2 regions of the Exiguobacterium sp. s166 genome follow, and region 2 is predicted to be linked to the other one. Evidence: riboswitches for the same ligand, from Rfam matches in the RefSeq annotation. Region 2 holds a riboswitch; the other holds the start of a gene.
The links. Region 2 has a riboswitch for S-adenosylmethionine ahead of KNP93_RS10510 (amino acid permease). Riboswitches for the same ligand answer to the same signal wherever they lie in the genome.
Positions count from the first base shown of each region.

Region 1: it holds a riboswitch for S-adenosylmethionine, as region 2 does, so the genes downstream of both, metK (methionine adenosyltransferase) here and KNP93_RS10510 (amino acid permease) in region 2, are expected to answer to the same signal.

Region 1 covers NZ_JACSMU010000001.1:532,408-537,245, reverse strand. The annotation lists gene pckA (phosphoenolpyruvate carboxykinase (ATP)) at 1-1,409, opposite strand, end outside; SAM riboswitch class I at 1,642-1,768, shown strand; gene metK (methionine adenosyltransferase) at 1,896-3,104, shown strand; gene KNP93_RS02660 (GNAT family N-acetyltransferase) at 3,242-3,727, shown strand; gene KNP93_RS02655 (alpha/beta fold hydrolase) at 3,811-4,515, shown strand; gene mnmM (tRNA 5-(aminomethyl)-2-thiouridylate-methyltransferase MnmM) at 4,567-4,838, opposite strand, start outside.
Region 2 covers NZ_JACSMU010000004.1:66,169-71,006, forward strand. The annotation lists gene KNP93_RS10500 (ketopantoate reductase family protein) at 139-1,047, shown strand; gene KNP93_RS10505 (polysaccharide pyruvyl transferase family protein) at 1,247-2,665, shown strand; SAM riboswitch class I at 2,775-2,876, shown strand; gene KNP93_RS10510 (amino acid permease) at 2,961-4,361, shown strand; gene mmuM (homocysteine S-methyltransferase) at 4,336-4,838, shown strand, end outside.

The DNA of each region.
Region 1 (4,838 bases), on a different contig from region 2:
ACTTCAATCGGCATATGCAGACCGAAAATCGGATGTTCTTCTGTCGGGATGTCTGCGAGCAGGCCGTTGACGGCTGCATTGACCATCGTCCGTGTATACGAAAGTTTCATCCGGCTGCCGGTACCATAAGCCCCACCGGTCCAACCGGTGTTGACGAGATAAACGGTGACGCCGTGGCGATCAATCAGTTCCCCGAGCATCGTCGCATATTTTTCTGGAATCAACGGCAGGAACGGGGAACCGAAGCAGGTCGAAAACGTTGCTTCCGGTTCCGTGACACCACGCTCTGTGCCGGCAAGTTTAGATGTATAACCTGACAAGAAGTGATACATCGCTTGTTCTTTTGTCAGTTTACTGATCGGAGGCAGTACACCGTAAGCATCTGCTGTCAGGAAGACAATCGTTTTCGGATGACCGGCGCGTGACGGGATGGCGATATTCTCGATTGCTGTGATCGGGTAAGCCGCACGCGTATTTTCCGTCAGTGAGGTATCATCATAATCCGGAATCCGGGTGTCGTCGAGGACGACGTTTTCAAGAACGGTTCCGAAGCGGATGGCGTCAAAGATTTGTGGTTCTTTTTCGCGTGACAAGTTGACCGTTTTCGCATAGCAGCCACCTTCGATGTTGAAGACACCGTCATGGGACCAACCGTGTTCATCGTCGCCGATCAATTGACGGCTCTCATCTGCAGACAGTGTGGTCTTACCAGTCCCGGATAGTCCGAAGAATAACGCGACATCCCCTTCGTGTCCAACGTTGGCGGAACAGTGCATCGACAACACTTCTTGTTGTGGTAAGAGATAGTTCATGACCGAGAAAATTGATTTTTTAATTTCTCCGGCGTACTCTGTACCACCGATCAAGACAATACGGTGTTCGAAAGACATCGCGATGAATGTCTCCGAGTTTGTTCCGTCGACCGCCGGATCCGCTTTAAAATGTGGTGCGTAGACGACCGTAAATGGTTCAAAGGCCGCAACCGTAGGATATTCGCGTAAGAATAGCTGTTTCGCAAACAAATTATGCCAAGCATATTCGGTTACGACGCGCACTGGAAGGGTGAAATGCGTATCGGCACCAGCAGCAGCTTCTGTGTAGTAAAGTTGATCTGCTTCGTTCATATAACGAAGAACTTTTTGTAACAGTTGCTCGAATTTGTCCGATTCCATTGGTTGATTGACATGACCCCAATCGATATGCATCTCACACGATTGATCACGGACGATGAACTTGTCTTTCGGTGAACGACCTGTAAATTTCCCCGTTTCTACAGACAAAGCACCATTTTCTGCAAGAACTCCTTCTTTGTTGCGAATCGCATGTTCGACTAGTTCAGCAACGGACAGTTGTTTGAACACATGCTCCTTCTTGAGTAGCTCTTCGATATTCAGGACCGTCATCGGCATCCTGACCCCACCTTTCCCCTACGTTGGTTTTAGCTCTACTATTAGTATGACACATTTATTATATATGACATACTAATGATAGGGCAATCATTTTCCTGCGCTGATTTCTATTTATCTGGAAACGCTTTCAGCATTAACAGTTTAACATCTCTTCTGAAATTTTTCGACTAGAAATTAAAACGTTGCTTGACAGAGTGAGCACAAGTTTATATCATGTAATTCGTAACGGATACTCTTATTCTGAGCAGGTGGAGGGAACAAGGCCCGAAGAAACCCGGCAACCGTCTTATATTAATTTCATCATTAATGTAGGAAAAGGTGCTCTCCTGAAGCGAAGTAAACACTTCGAACGATAAGAGGGTAAAGGAAGAACGCACAACCTTTCCCTGACCATTTTTGGACATGGAAAGGTTTTTTTCATTTTACCGTCCCACTCAACTAGGGGAAATGAGTACACCGTCAAATTCTTTTTTGGGAGGGTCAAACATGACAAACCTTAATCGCCGACTATTTACGTCGGAATCAGTAACTGAAGGTCACCCGGATAAAATCTGTGACCAGATTTCGGATTCAATTTTGGATGCAATTCTTGCAGCCGATCCAAACGCACGTGTTGCGGCAGAAACTTCTGTCACGACAGGACTCGTATTAGTAGCTGGAGAAATCACGACATCAACTTACGTGGATATCCCGAAAGTCGTTCGTGAAACTATTCGTGAAATCGGCTATACACGCGCTAAATACGGTTTCGATGCAGACACTTGTGCTGTATTGACATCAATCGATGAGCAGTCAGCAGACATCGCTCTCGGTGTGGACCAAGCGCTTGAAGCACGCGAAGGAAACATGTCCGATGAAGAAATCGATGCGATCGGAGCAGGAGACCAAGGTCTGATGTTCGGTTATGCAACGAAAGAAACACCGGAACTCATGCCACTTCCAATCTCGCTTTCACACAAACTGGCTCGTCGTTTGGCAGAGGTCCGCAAAACGGGGCAACTCGATTACCTCCGTCCGGATGGTAAAACGCAAGTTACGGTTGAATACAACGAGAACAATGAACCTGTTCGCGTCGATACAATCGTCATCTCGACACAACATGCAGAAGAAGTGACGCTTGAGCAAATTCAAGCTGATCTGAAAGAACATGTCATCGCACCGGTCATCCCGGCAGAGTACATCGATGCAGACACAAAATTCTTCATCAACCCGACTGGTCGTTTCGTCATCGGCGGACCACAAGGAGATGCAGGGTTGACAGGTCGTAAAATCATCGTTGATACGTATGGCGGATATGCACGTCACGGCGGTGGAGCGTTCTCTGGTAAAGATCCAACGAAAGTCGACCGTTCAGCTGCTTACGCAGCACGTTATGTCGCGAAAAACCTGGTTGCATCTGGTCTTGCGGACAAAGCAGAAGTTCAACTTGCTTACGCAATCGGTGTGGCGCACCCGGTTTCAATCGCAGTCGATACGTTCGGTACAGGAAAACTTCCTGAAGCGCAACTCGTTGAATTAATCGCAGAAAACTTTGATCTCCGTCCTGCAGGGATCATCAAGATGCTTGATCTCCGCCGTCCGATTTATCGTCAGACAGCAGCTTATGGTCACTTCGGTCGTACAGACATCGAATTACCATGGGAGCAAACAGATAAAGCCGCTACTCTTGAAGAGCAGGCAAAACGTTTCGCATAATCCTGAGTTCAGAAACTCCCTTTTAAGGGTGTTTCTGAACTTTTTTTGTTTCTCCGGAACTTTGCAGGGAAACGACTGAAATTTCTAGAAAAGGGTAAAAGAACATGAGCCTGTAAAAGGAAAAGGGGGATTTCGGTATGGAGATACGCGAAGCAGTTCCGGCTGATGCAGCACGCATTCATGATATTGCGCTCACGTCCTGGATGGACACATATGAGGAAATCTATTCAGAGCGTTCGAAAGCCCATTTCGTACAAGAAGCGTACCCGCAGGAAGAAGTGGTCCGAGCAATCCGGACAGCGGAAGAAGCACGTGGAGAATACTTCAATGTCGGACTGATCGACGGGGAAATCGTCGGTTTTATCCACGCCATCGATGTGGATGGAACGTGGGAAATCGTCCGGCTGTATGTCTTGCCGAAATACCAGCAAAACGGAATCGGACGCCGGCTGATCCGCGAACTGGAATTGCAAGGGGCGTCTCCGATTGAAGTGTATGTTGAATCCCGAAACTATAAAGCCCGTCACTTTTTGACTTCATACGGATTTAAGGAAATCAGCGAGACGACAGAGGAAGTCTTCGGACAGGTGGAACCTGTGACGCGACTACAACGTATATATTAAAGAAACGGAATCCGACTTAAGGCGGTTTGGCTGAAGTCGGATTTGTTGCATACTAAACAGATATTGAATGAAGAGGTGAGTTTGTGGTAGAACAACCAACCGGAGTGATCGTTCTTGTATATCCACTCCAATTACGTGCCCGGCCAAGTGAAGCACTGATTCGTGTCTTAGAGCACGAATATGAGGTCCTCTTGGTCGACGCACCCCGTCGTGTATCGTTTGAAGAACATCAACAGTTATTAAAAGAAGCACTACGCGAAGCCGGTAAGCGGAAATTACCGATTCATATCATTGCCTGCAGTATGGGAGCGCTTGTCGTCAACCGACTGCTTCAAGAATATGAGTTGCCGATGGCGAGCCTGACGTTTATCTCGCCGTTATTTGATTGGCACAATTCCAAGCAATTGGGAGGCGTCAAACAAGTCTTCGCGAGTGCCTTCGACCGGTTCCGTCCGGATGCTCCGCTTGGGACATTACCGTTCGGACAAAATAATGAAGATGCTGCTCGTCTCGGTGAACTGACGTACGCTGAATATCGTGAGATTGAAGAAGAAATTGTCATCCATGATGAAGAACGTAAGAAACTGCCGCGGGTCCAACTCGCTTGTTTTTATGCGCCGGACGATCAGTTTGCTGACGTCAAGTTGACGCTTGAGGTATGCCGGAAAATGGGTGGGGACCAGATTTATCTGCAACGTCTGCACGGGTTCCCGCACTTCAGTTTCGAACGCTTGAACACACGGTTTGCTGAAAAGTTGTTGCTGTTCCTGAAATTAGTGGAAGATTAATATGTTTTAAAAAGAGGAGTGCCGTCGCATACGACGGCACTCCTCTGTTGTTTAATCGAGTATTTGTTTTTTTAATTTTTTTTCAATCGCAACGATGAACGGCGGATTATTTTGCTGATTCAAGAAACGGTACTGCAAGACGGCATAATCCTGCTGGGGGAGCGATGAAACATGCTCAAGCACTGCATCACGTTCGCGGCGTCCCTCCAAGTGACCGTGATAAATCACGAGGACAACCAGACCACCGGGGACGAGGACCGGAAGAAGGGCCCGGAGTGCCTCTAGCGTTTCTTCTCCTGTCGTCGTGACGGATTTATCGCTTC
Region 2 (4,838 bases):
AAACGAGGAAAACTAAAATGCAAGCGCTTTAATTAAATTGTCATCTTTATCAAAAGTGCGGCTTTTCGATGTGATAGGCTAGAGAACGAAAGCGTAGAACAGATTGTAAGACATCAGTCAGATGGAGGGATAAAATAAATGAAAATTTTAGTAGTCGGTGCAGGAGCCGTCGGAGGTTATTTCGGAGCCCGGTTGGCGGAAAAAGGGGAAGATGTCACATTTTTAGTGCGTGAACGCCGGTTTGAAGAATTGTGTGCGGGACTTCATGTCAAAAGTCTTCATGGGGATATTACCTATTCTCCGCGCCTGATCCGGACCGGAGAAAAAGGAACGTTTGATGTCATTCTTTTATCGACCAAGGCTTATCATCTGGAGCAGGTGTTAGAGGACATCAAACCGTTCGTCGCAACTGATACATATATTTTGCCGTTGCTAAACGGAATGGCCCATTTAAAGCAACTGGAGCAACACTTCGGAGCGGAACGTGTACTGGGCGGACTCTGCTTCATCGAATCAACGCTTGATGCACAAGGACACATCGTACAGACGAGTCCGTCCCATCATTTATTGTTCGGTCCGTTACCGGGAACCCGGCCAGACCGTTTGGAAGAACTGAAGCAGCACCTAGAGGGGACACTAGCGCCGATTAAATACTCGGACTCGATTACCAGCGATATGTGGAATAAGTATCTGTTCATCACGACGTTTTCCGGTGTGACGTCGCTTTTCCGTTCAGCAATCGGTCCGATTCGTTCGCAGGAAGAAGGAATGATGATGATCCGCCGCCTGGCAACGGAAGCCAAAGAAGCGATGGAACGCCAAGGTGCTGTGTTCAGTGATGGGATTGAACAGATCCAACAGCAACAGATCGCACAAATGGATGAAACGATGAAGTCGTCCTTACAACGTGACATGGAGAAAGGCAATGAAGTCGAGTCAGCTCATTTGTTCGGCACACTTCTTTCGAAAGATGAAGCGACGCAAGTGATGTTGCCGGCGATTTATGCAAATCTCGAAATTTATCGTATGTCGAGAAAAGATGTTTAACTAGTTGTTATATAGGGAATAATTGTTAGGTTGTATTGAGCCTATATTTTTCATAATCCACAATAATGTGTAATTTTCAGCTATTCGTTGACTTGCTGAATTGCATTCAACTATCCTTGAAAAGACAAGATGGTTAAAAAAGCAAAATATATTTTATATTTTTTAAATGAAAACAGAAGTGAGAGGGGAATTATTTTACATGAAACGTATTATTATCCGTGCGGGTATGACACCGTTTGAACAGTTCGACGCAGAATATTTGATGAAGCATAACTCAATCGGAGGGAACGTCGGAAACCTGATTTATCAATACAGTATTTTCCGCACCTTGATGACAGAGGGCACGACGATCACACCGGATTACTACTACTATGAAGAAGAGCGTGCAGATGAAATCAATGCGAACTTCGATTTATATGTCATTCCACTCGCTGATGCATTCCGTAAAGAATTCGTCCCGACACTTCGTAAATATACAAAATTGATTAAAAAACTAAAGATTCCGGTCGTCGTCATCGGTGTCGGTTTACGCGCACCGTTTGAAGCGAATTTAAACGACGGTTTCTCATTTGATGAAGACGTTAAAGCGTTTGTCAGCGCAGTTCTTGAGCGCTCAAGCATGCTTGGACTTCGCGGCGAAATCACATCAAAATATTTGACGCGTCTTGGTTTCCGCGAAGGAATCGATCACAAAGTCATCGGTTGCCCATCGATGTATGCGTTTGGTCGTGATTTGAAAATTCGTGAAACGAATATCACAAAAGATTCAATGATCGGTGTCAACTCGTCACGTCTTGCACCGCAAAACGTCCTTAACTTCATCACACGCGGAATGGAAGAGTACCCGAACCACTACTTCATCCCGCAATGGATGAAAGAGTTGCGTTTGACGTACACAGGAACACATCCGATTGCTGACTTATCCGTCACGAACTATCCGGTTAAAATGTCGGATCCGACTTACATGAACGACCGTGTCCGCTTCTTCTTAAACGCACAGACATGGATTGACTTCTTGAAAGAAGCAGACTTCAGCTTCGGAGCACGTCTTCACGGTAACATCACGGCAACACTTGCCGGAACGCCAAGTATCCTGATTCCGAAAGATGCACGGATGCGCGAATTAACGGATTATCACCAATTGACACACATTTGGGCAAATGACATCACAGACAGCACACGTTTGTCAGATGTGATTGAGTCGGCTGACTTCCAGAGTCCAACACGTGTTCAAGCACGTAACTTTGATAACTTCGTGGAATTCCTGAATACAAATGATCTAGAACACATCTACAAAGAAACGAACTATCCGGAGAACGTTCCGTTTGATCGTGAAATGGCCAAAGCAGAGTTGCTTCCGGTCGTTAAACCGATCACAGGAATCAGTATCGAAGAAGCCGTTTCACGTTTTGAATCATATTTCCCAGCAGAAGAACAAAAAATCGTGGCAGCTCAAAAACGCGATAAAGCGAAAATGGCTGAAAAAGATAAGAAAATCAAATCACTTCAAGGCAAGTTGAACAGTCAAACAAAAGAAATGAAGCATCAACAAGGCACATTGAACCGGAAAGCGGTTCGCATGGCATTGAAGACAGCTGATTTGTTTGCGAAGAAATAAGCGACAGACGTCTTATACCGTTTTGGTGTAAGGCGTTTTTTTTTACATGATAAATTCTGAATTGTGTTGACAATTCAAAACAGGGTTGGTACTGTTATGAAAAATTACATTCTTATCCAGAGAGGTGGAGGGACTGGCCCTTTGAAGCCTCAGCAACAGGTCGAAAGATACTGTGCTAATTCCTGCGGGTGTTGTACCCGATCGATAAGCTTCCTTTGATTGTCGACCGACGCACCCATGCATGTGGGTGCGTTTTTTTTTAGTTTAACGAGAAAAAGAGGAGTGTGGAGGAGCAATGAAAGAAGGAACGTTTCGGCGGAAAATGGAATCCCGGCATATCGTCATGTTGTCACTCGGAGGTGTCATCGGGACCGGATTATTTTTAAGTACAGGCTATACGCTCGAGCAGGCCGGTCGGGTCGGCACGATTTTATCTTACCTGGTCGGAGCGCTGGCGGTTTATCTGGTAATGCTTTGTCTAGGGGAGCTGGCGGTACATATGCCGGAGACGGGTGCCTTTCACAGCTACGCGACGAAATATATTGGATCCGGAACAGGCTATACCGTCGCCTGGCTTTACTGGCTGACTTGGACGGTCGCGCTCGGTTCGGAATTTACGGCAGCCGGTTTATTGATGCAACGCTGGTTTCCGGATGTTCCGGTCTGGCTGTTCAGTGCTTTATTCGTCGTCATGATTTTAGGCATCAATGTCTTGACGGTCCGCTTGTTCGCGGAAGTTGAATTTTGGTTTTCTGCCGTCAAGGTGCTGACGATTTTAGTGTTCATCGTCTTAGGAACAGCAGCAATCGTCGGATTCTTGCCCCTCGCGGACGGCTCACAAGCACCGCTTCTCGCTCCGTTGACGGAGGGGGGCCTGTTTCCGAACGGAGCGTTCGCGATCTTGATGACGATGCTTGCCGTTAACTTTGCCTATTCCGGAACAGAGTTAATCGGGATTGCAGCAGGTGAGGCGGTCGATCCGAAACGGACGGTTCCTCTCGCCATTCGAACAACAGTCTTCCGGCTCGTCTTATTTTTTGTCGGGACGATCATTGTTCTTGCGATTCTGTTACCAAATGATTCAAAAGGAGTGCTTGAAAGTCCATTCGTTGCTGTGTTTGAACGGATCGGTCTTCCGTTTGCAGCAGACATCATGAACTTCGTCATCCTGACCGCGATTTTGTCAGCAGCGAACTCGGGTCTGTACGCCGCATCACGGATGCTCTGGTCTTTATCCGATCAACGGATGATTACGCCGTACTTTTCTAAATTAAATGCGAGCGGAGTGCCGATACGTGCCGTTCTCTTCAGTATGCTCGGTGGTCTGCTTGCCCTGTTCTCCAGCGTCTATGCACCGGGTTCCGTCTACATTGCGCTTGTCTCGATCTCGGGACTGGCAGTCGTCGTTGTCTGGATGAGTATCAGCGCCTCACAGTTCATGTTCCGCAAGCGCTATCTGCAAGAGGGGCATGATCTAAACGATTTGGTTTACCGGACGCCCTGGTATCCGTTTGTACCGATTCTGTCGTTTTTAATGTGTTTGGCTTCATTGATCGGAATCGCCTTTGATCCGACGCAACGGGTCGCCCTCTATTTCGGGGTTCCGTTTATCGCGGTCTGTTACATCGTTCATCATCTGACAAAAACATCATGGAAACGGAGTGTGGAAGATGTCAAAGAACAACAATCCAGTTGAACAACTGTTAAAAGAAAAACCCTATATTTTATTGGACGGAGCACTGGCGACGGAACTTGAACGCCATGGGAGAAATCTCGATGATCCGCTTTGGTCGGCCCGTGTACTGCTTGAAGAACCGGAACAGATTCACCGCGTCCATGCGGATTATTTTAAAATCGGGGCGGATTGTGCCATCACGTCCAGCTACCAAGCGAGTGTCACCGGCTTCAGCAGCCGGGGGATTAAAGAAGAGGAAGCGATTGAACTGATGAAACAAACGGTCTATCTGGCACAGCAGGCGCGTGCGGAAACCGGACCGGCAGCGGATCACGCTTTGATTGCGGGATCGATTGGTCCTTACGGTGCCTATCTTTCGGACGGATCCGAATACATCGGTCATTACGGAGTCGACGATGCGCAACTTGAAGCTTTCCACCGTCCTCGTCTGGAAGCGTTAATCGCGGCAGGTGCGGACGTGTTGGCATTTGAGACGAT